Regions from separate parts of the Methylocystis sp. MJC1 genome, predicted to be linked through region 2. Evidence: riboswitches for the same ligand, from Rfam matches in the RefSeq annotation. Region 2 holds a riboswitch; the other holds the start of a gene.

Region 1 (3,941 bases), on a different replicon from region 2:
GCGCTCACCGGCCGCATCGTCGATCAGGCCGGCGTCATCCCCGAGGCGACGCGCGCCAGCCTGCTAACGAAGCTCAAGGACCTCGAAGACAAATCCAGCATCCAGCTCGTCGTCGCGACAATCAAGACGCTCGACGGCTATGACATCGAGACCTACGCCAACGGCCTCTTTCGCGCCTGGAAGCTGGGCGAAGCCAAAAAGAACAATGGCGTCCTTTTCCTCGTGGCGCCCAGCGAGCGCAAAATGCGCATCGAGGTCGGCTATGGGCTGGAAGGCACGCTGACCGACGCGCTCTCCAAGGTGATCCTCGCCAGCGCCGTCGCGCCGAAATTCAAGGCGGGCGACTATGGCGCCGGGATCGAGCGCGGCGTCGAAGGGATCATCGAAATCCTGAGCGGCGACTCGGCGGAATGGGTGAAGAAGGCTGCGCCTGCGCCCTCGATGGTCGACGAACTTCTTCCCCTGCTCATCTTCGCGCTCTTCGTTTTCATCTTCATCATGATGGCGCGAAGCGCCGGACGTCCGAAGGATTACCGCCACTATCGCCGCGGCGGCCCGCCGATCGTCATCCTGCCGCCGAGCCGCGGCGACTGGGGCGACGGCGGCTCTTTTGGCGGCGGCTCTTCGTGGGGCGGCGGCGACGGCGGCGGCTTCGACAGTTTCTCGGGCGGCGGCGGCTCGTCCGGCGGCGGCGGCGCCTCGGGAGATTGGTGATGCTGCTGACGGAGCAAGACCTCGACGCAATCGCCCAGGCAATCGGCAAGGCGGAGCAGAAAACCTCCGGCGAAATCGTCTGCGCTTTGGCGCGCCGCGCATCGGACTACGCCTATGTGCCGCCGCTCTGGGCCGCCTTTTTCGCGCTCGTCTCGCCCTGGCCGCTCGCCGAATTCACTGATCTTTCCGCCAAGACGATCTACGCCGCGCAGATCGGCGTCTTCATCGTTTCGGCGCTCATCGTCTCCTGGCCGCCGATCCGGCTTGCGCTCACCCCGCGCCTCGTCAAGAAGCGCCGCGCCGAGCGGGTGGCGATCGAGCAGTTTTTTTCCCGGGGCATATCGGGCACCAAAGGCCGCACGGGCGTGCTGATCTTCGTCTCCTTCGCTGAGCATTACGCCCGCATCATCGCCGACGAGGGACTGAACGGTAAAATCTCCGACGCGGAATGGAAGGCGGCGCTCGAGCCCTTGCTGACCTGCCTCGCGCAACGCCGCTGCGCGGAAGGTTTCGTCGTAACGATCGACGAATGCGCACGCCTGCTCGCACGCGCCGCGCCCCCCGGAGAAGAAGGCGACGAACTGCCGGATAAGGTCTATGTGAGTTGAACCTGAGCTGTTATTGCGACCACGGATTTTTCGCATGCATCTGGAGACGTGGTCGCTATGGGCTTTCTCATCGTCTTTCTCGGCGGAGGATTGGGCGCCGCCGCGCGTCACGGGGTCAACCTGCTGGTCGCTCGCGTGACCAGCTCGAGTTTTCCCTTCGGGACCCTGGCGATCAACGTCCTGGGTTCGGCCCTGATGGGCGCGATCATCGGCTATTTCGCCTTGAAGGGCGACTCTCCCCAGCAGTGGCGCCTGTTCCTCACGACCGGCATCCTCGGCGGCTTCACGACCTTCTCGACCTTCTCGCTGGAGGCCGTTTTGCTGTATGAACGCGGCGAGATGGCGGTGGCGACTCTCTATGTGGCCGCGTCGGTTGGCCTGTCCGTGGCGGGGCTGATCACCGGCCTATGGCTCCTGCGGCAATTTTCGTAATTGACTTAGTTCGGAGCGATTGACGCTGCGCCGGAATCGAGGCTAAGGTCACTCGCATTGAGCGTGGGCGAGACAATCGCCGCGCCGAGGGGATGGGGTGCCCCCTTAACCGCCGGAAAGGCTGATGACTCCTGCTTTTGTCGTGACCGCGATCTGATCGATCGCCGGTGCAAGAAGGAGGAGTATTGTTATGAACCAAGACCTCGCCGTCTTTCTCGTTCCCTTCGCCCTCATTATCGGTTGCGGCCTTCTGGCTGCGGGCGGTCTTTATTTCATCAACATCCGCTTTCTCAAGGACGCCCGCTACGCGGTGGCCTCTCTTGCCGGAGGCGCGCTGATTCTCGGCGCGCTGGAGATCATCCTTTACGGCAGCTCCGTCGGCTTCCTCAAAGAGCAGCAACTCAAAACCTCTCTTTGCGAGCTCGATGCGGAAAGCGCCCATCCCGAAGCGCGCCAGGGCGCCGATCCGTCGATCCTACACCGCGCCATCACGGGCTGCATGAAGGAAGCCGGCTACGAATGGGACGGCAACCATTCGCACTGCAAGGAAGCGCCGGTCGCCACTAACGCCTTCTGCTATATCCCTGTCGACTCTTTCGACCGCACCATCACCACCTTCCAGATGAACTTCGAATAAGAAGGCGGCGGACGGTGAGCGCTGCGACGACGCGGCGTTGCACCGCTGTGTGATATAGACCTCTCGAATATTCCTCCGTCATTCCCGACGCTCGCAAAGCGCGAGCGATCGGGAATCCAGAGCAGAATCAGTGCTCTTGTGGCTCTGGATTCCCGGTCGGGCTTTCAGCCCGCCGGGAATGACAATCCCCAATGCGAGCGGGTTTGCTCTAAACTCGCTGATCAATCAGCAGCGCTGCTCCCGCGCGACCTCGCGCCAGCCGATATCGCGACGGCAAAAGCCGCCCGGCCATTGGATGGCATCGACCGCCGCATAGGCTTTGGCCTGCGCCTCCGAGACGCTTTCGCCGAGCGCGGTGACATTCAGCACGCGGCCGCCCGCAGCAAGCAGCCGCTCGCCCTCCAGGCGCGTGCCGGCGTGCGTGACGATGACGTCCGCCATTGCCTCAGCGTTTGCGACGCCGCGAATTTCCGAGCCGGTCAAAGGCGTGCCTGGATAGCCCTTCGCCGCGAGCACCACGGCGAGGGCCACGCGGTCGGAGAAATGCGGGCGCGCCTCGGGGAGCGCCCCGCGCGCTGCGGCGAGCATGATCGACAGCAAATCATCCTCCAGTCGCGGCAGGATGACCTGCGCTTCCGGATCGCCGAAGCGGTTGTTGTATTCGATGAGCTTCGGCCCCTCCGTCGTCAGCATCAATCCGGCGTAGAGCACCCCGGTAAAGGGCGCGCCCTTCTCCTGCATGGCGCGCATCGTGGGCTCGATGATCTCCGCCATGACGCGGCGCTCGATATCCGGCGTCACGACGGAGGCCGGGGAATAAGCGCCCATGCCGCCGGTGTTCGGCCCCGTATCGCCGTCGCCGACGCGCTTGTGGTCCTGCGCCGTGGCGAAAGGCGCCGCGCGGGCCCCGTCGCAAATCGCGAAGAAGGACGCCTCCTCGCCTTCGAGGAATTCCTCAACCACCACCTCGGCGCCCGAACGGCCGAAGAGCCCCGCGAACATCGCCTCCACGGCGCGCTCGGCCTCCTCCAGCGTCTGCGCCACGACGACGCCCTTGCCCGCTGCGAGGCCATCGGCCTTCACGACGATGGGCGCGCCCTTCTCGCGCAGATAGGCAAGCGCTTTGTCCTTGTCGGCGAAGCGCTCATAGGCCGCGGTGGGAATGCCATATTCGCGGCAGAGATCCTTGGTGAAGCCCTTGGAGCCCTCGAGCTGCGCGGCCGCCTGCGTCGGCCCGAAGGCCAGAATTTCGGCGCGCGCCAGCGCGTCCACGAGCCCGCCGATCAAGGGCTGCTCCGGCCCCACCACGACGAGCGCAATTCCCATCTCGCGGCAGAAGCGGATAACCGCGCCGTGATCCCCGGCGTCGAGATCGATATTCTCGCCCACCCGCTCGGTCCCCGGATTGCCGGGCGCGATATATAGGCGGGTGAGCAGCGGGCTCTTCGCCAGCGCATTGGCGATAGCGTGCTCGCGACCGCCCGATCCGATGAGAAGAATGTTCATGCGCGCTCCGCCCGTTTGAACCAACGCTCGCTTCTAAGCAGGAT
Region 2 (3,941 bases):
GCAGCTTCGATAGTGCCGAGCGCTGTAGCAATATTTCCAGCCAGGCCGAGATTGCTCATATGTAAATGTAAGGGATGCGGTATTCCTGTCACGCCAATGGCGCGTTGCAGCCGCGTGAAAATGTCACGCGCAGAAACGCCGTATTCGGGGACCTCGTCGTCCAGCGAGAACGAGCGGAGATTTTGTTTGCAGGCGCAAACGCCGCCCGGGTTAGCGCATTTAATCCCGATGGCGCGGGTCGACGCGAGTGTCGCGCCTATGTAATCGGCGAGTGTGCTTTCGCTTTCTCGATTTCGTATGGCTCCGAGAAGAAAGTCGTCATTTCCCAGCACGGTCAGGAAGCCCTTGTCGATGACCGGGATATCGGCAAGTTCTAGATGTGCGTGCAAAGCGTGGTGCGGCAAAATCGCGGGCTCGATAACCGTTGTATAGCCCATCTGAGCATAAAGGCGGCCTGTCTCGAAGGTTGTCCAGCCCGCATTGGACAGAGGGGTCGCCTTGGGACGCGGCGTATGTGCGCGGTGCGACTCCGGCAGCAGAAGCCGCGCGGTGTTCACGCCGCCGCCGGCGATATGCGAATGGATGTCAATGGCGCCAGCCATGACGACGTGGCCTGAAACATCGAGCAGTTCGTCGGCCTTCCGGCCCTGCGGCTGCTCGATGATCTTGCCGTCTTCGAACCAAATATCGCCTACGTGATCGATTCCATTAACGGGATCGATGACGTGGCCTCCACGTAGACATGTCAGCACAGCAGGCCTCCAGAAAAGGGGAGCCGACGTTCGACAAGTCGGAGGTTTTTCCCCGAAAGCCGGCCGCATTTGGTTGGCGGACCCCCGACGAGCTCGAGGGAGCTAGGCGAATGGTGATTTAAACACCGAGGCGTCGCCGAGTTCAGCCTCGATTTCCAAGAGTCGGTTGTATTTCGCGATGCGCTCGCTACGGCAGGCGGACCCAGTTTTGATTTGCCCTCCGCCCATGGCGACGGCGAAATCTGCAAGAAACGCATCTTCGGTCTCCCCGGATCGGTGGGAGATCACGTAGCGCCAGCCGGTTTCACGACATAGCTGGATCGCCTGCATGGTCTCAGTTACGGTGCCAATTTGATTGAGTTTTATCAGCACGGCGTTGGCGGTGTGCTCAGCGATGCCGCGCCGAATGAAAATGGGATTGGTGACGAAGATGTCGTCGCCGACGATCTGGATGCGTTTCCCTTGGGAGGCTGTCTGTCGGGCAAACCCCGCCCAGTCATTTTCATCGAGCCCGTCCTCGATGGAGACGATTGGATAGGAATCGATCCAGCTCTGATAGAGACTTATCATTTCGTCCGCCGTTTTTCGTCCCTGGCCCGATTTCGCCAAGTCATAGGCGTCGCCGACCCAGAAGGAACTCGCGGCAGGGTCGAGGGCGATAGAGATGTCTCGCCCCGGCTCATAGCCCGCTGCGCGGATTGCTTCGACGATCACTTCACAAGCTTGCTCATTGCTTTCGAGGTTCGGCGCAAAACCACCCTCATCGCCGACGGAGATTGAGTGCCCTTTTGCCCCGAGGATTTTGGCGAGCGCATGGAATGTCTCGGCTCCGTAACGAAGAGCTTCGGAGAAAGAAGGGGCGCCGATCGGCATGACCATGAATTCCTGGAAATCCACGGAATTATGAGCATGTTTCCCCCCATTGATGATGTTCATCATGGGCACGGGCAGCCGGGTCGCGCCTGCGCCGCCAAGATATGCATAGAGCGGCAACCGGGAGGATTGAGCTGCGGCTCGCGCCACTGCCATTGAAACGCCGAGGATGGCGTTTGCGCCCAGCTTCGCCTTGTTTGGCGTGCCGTCGAGCTCCAATAATTTTGAATCGATTTCCGCCTGGCGCCTTGGATCCTGGCCCTGGAGCGCGGGAGCGATGATATCGTTCACGTGGACGACAGCCTTTCTGACGCCCTTGCCGGCAAAGCGCGCTTCGCCATCTCGCAGCTCTACAGCCTCATTTCCGCCCGTTGACGCGCCTGACGGGACAGAAGCGCTCACAAGCGTGCCGTCTTCCAACCCCACCTGAACTCTGACCGTGGGGTTCCCGCGAGAGTCAAGGATTTCGAGGGCGCGGATAAGCGTGATTTTGGCCATGTTAGGTCCCTGCGGAATAGGCGTGATCGACAGCGGCAGCGTTTCCAACAAGCAATACGCTGATAGCATTTCTGGAAGTTTTCTGCGAGAATAAGACCCTTCGAGAAATTCATGCTCCTGCTACGTTAGCGATCAGTAAGCATGAGATCGCAGCCGGATTGAAGTAGGAGCGATCAATCTCACTTCCGACTTCGGCCAGACGGCCGGAAACAGAAACAACCCCAAGCGGAATGACTACGAAAGTGGCGTTCTGAAAATTTGCATTTCTTATTGCTCTGAGCATTGGATTTGGAGTCTCCCAAGCCGACAAGGCTGATGGTGGTGCTTCTCTCCATGAAGGCGATCGAGGGTGAGGCGTCAGCTGGGGTAGGAATAGGCAAGGTCACAGAAAGCCAGACGCCAACGTATCGAGGCGAGATTTGATTGCATCGCATTCCTGTCCTGCAAGCCTGTGTTGACAGGCACCTAAATGTCCGTATTCTAAGCCGCAACATTGAAAGGCGGTGGGGTTCGCCTGAATCGCCCGTGAGGGCCAATGACTCCTGAGGCTTAAGCCCAGGGAGTCACGATGTACTTTTTCAAAGAAATTGACGGCAGTCTTCAGCGGGCGTCAACGCCTGACGATGTTCGATTGGCAGTCAACCGGCTGAAATCGCTTCACGACGGCGAGTCAGCGATTATCGATGTGGTCAGCTTCGGCAAGCAGGCGATCCCGGCGTTACGCCGGCTTCTTTTCACTCGCGAACCGACCGGCATGTATCACCCACGCTGTCTTGCGGTGCGCGCCTTGGCGGCGCTCCAAGACTGCGACGGTTTGATTGATTTTCTAAAAACCCCCACCAAAAGGTCCGACGCCTTGGAGGCAATAGGCGACGAGGCAGTGATCAATGCTGCGGCTCGCGCTTTAGCTAAATTCCCTGAGGAGCGGGTCTTTGAATTTCTGTTATCGGTCGCGGAACGAGAGTATTTGCCTGGCGTGATCGACGCGCTTGGCTCGTTTGAAAAAGTAGAGACGATTCCTTTCTTGGTTGCCGCACTTTCCGACGACGATTGCCGACGGTATGCGGAAGGAGCTCTTTTGAAGCTCGGTTCTTCGGCACGCCAATCGTTGATCACCACCATCGTCGAATCGCCCTCGGATGAAGGCGGCATCGCTTTACGGAAGCGCGTCAGCGCGCTTCGACTGCTGATCGAAATTGGCCTCGAAGCCCAATCATGGCCGATCCTGCGCCATTTGATGTGGGATCGCAATCCTAAGCTTGCAGCGCTTGTATGCGGAATCGCGCTCGAGATTGCGCCGCCCCGTGAAAAAAAGGAGGCAGTCTCGCGCTTGAACGCCTTACTAGGAGACATCGGGTGGACGCTAGCTCGCGAAATCGAACGGCAGATTTTGGCGCATTTTCAGATCAGTAGGGTGGCCAGGCTATTGAGCCACGAGGAAGAGAAGAGTTTCAGTGAGTTTACCGGAATGCAGGTCTGGCTTCCGCACGCCCTGCGACGTCTCGCTGCTCTTATCGACTGGAGAGGCCACTGAAGTGAGTTCGGCACAGGGCCTCGTTTTCACCAAACCCCATATCGAATAAGGCTGCCTGCCAAAACTGAGAACAGCAGAAAGACAAGGAAAGCCAAAGTTGCTGCGCCGAGAAGCCTTTTCCCACAGCTTCCGTTCCGTGAGCTTGTGCCTTCGATACTCGTCGTAAAATCCCAAAAACACGATCAGCGCAGCGAACCCGCCGAATATAATCCCCGTAACAAGAGGGTCTTTGACAGCACCCGCGAAACGATGGAATGTGAGTACCTTATCACCAGACCAACGTT

The links. A riboswitch is a leader RNA that binds a small molecule or an ion and turns the genes downstream of it on or off. The one in region 2 is predicted to bind fluoride.
Region 1: it holds a riboswitch for fluoride, as region 2 does, so the genes downstream of both, OGR47_RS03040 (hypothetical protein) here and OGR47_RS21090 (HEAT repeat domain-containing protein) in region 2, are expected to answer to the same signal.

What each region holds. Positions count from the first base shown of each region.
Region 1 covers NZ_CP107558.1:618,012-621,952, reverse strand. The annotation lists gene OGR47_RS03055 (TPM domain-containing protein) at 1-714, shown strand, start outside; gene OGR47_RS03050 (TPM domain-containing protein) at 714-1,322, shown strand; gene crcB (fluoride efflux transporter CrcB) at 1,380-1,754, shown strand; fluoride riboswitch at 1,834-1,895, shown strand; gene OGR47_RS03040 (hypothetical protein) at 1,945-2,391, shown strand; gene purD (phosphoribosylamine--glycine ligase) at 2,617-3,897, opposite strand.
Region 2 covers NZ_CP107560.1:98,097-102,037, reverse strand. The annotation lists gene OGR47_RS21100 (formylmethanofuran dehydrogenase subunit A) at 1-752, opposite strand, end outside; gene eno (phosphopyruvate hydratase) at 855-2,123, opposite strand; fluoride riboswitch at 2,614-2,675, shown strand; gene OGR47_RS21090 (HEAT repeat domain-containing protein) at 2,692-3,657, shown strand.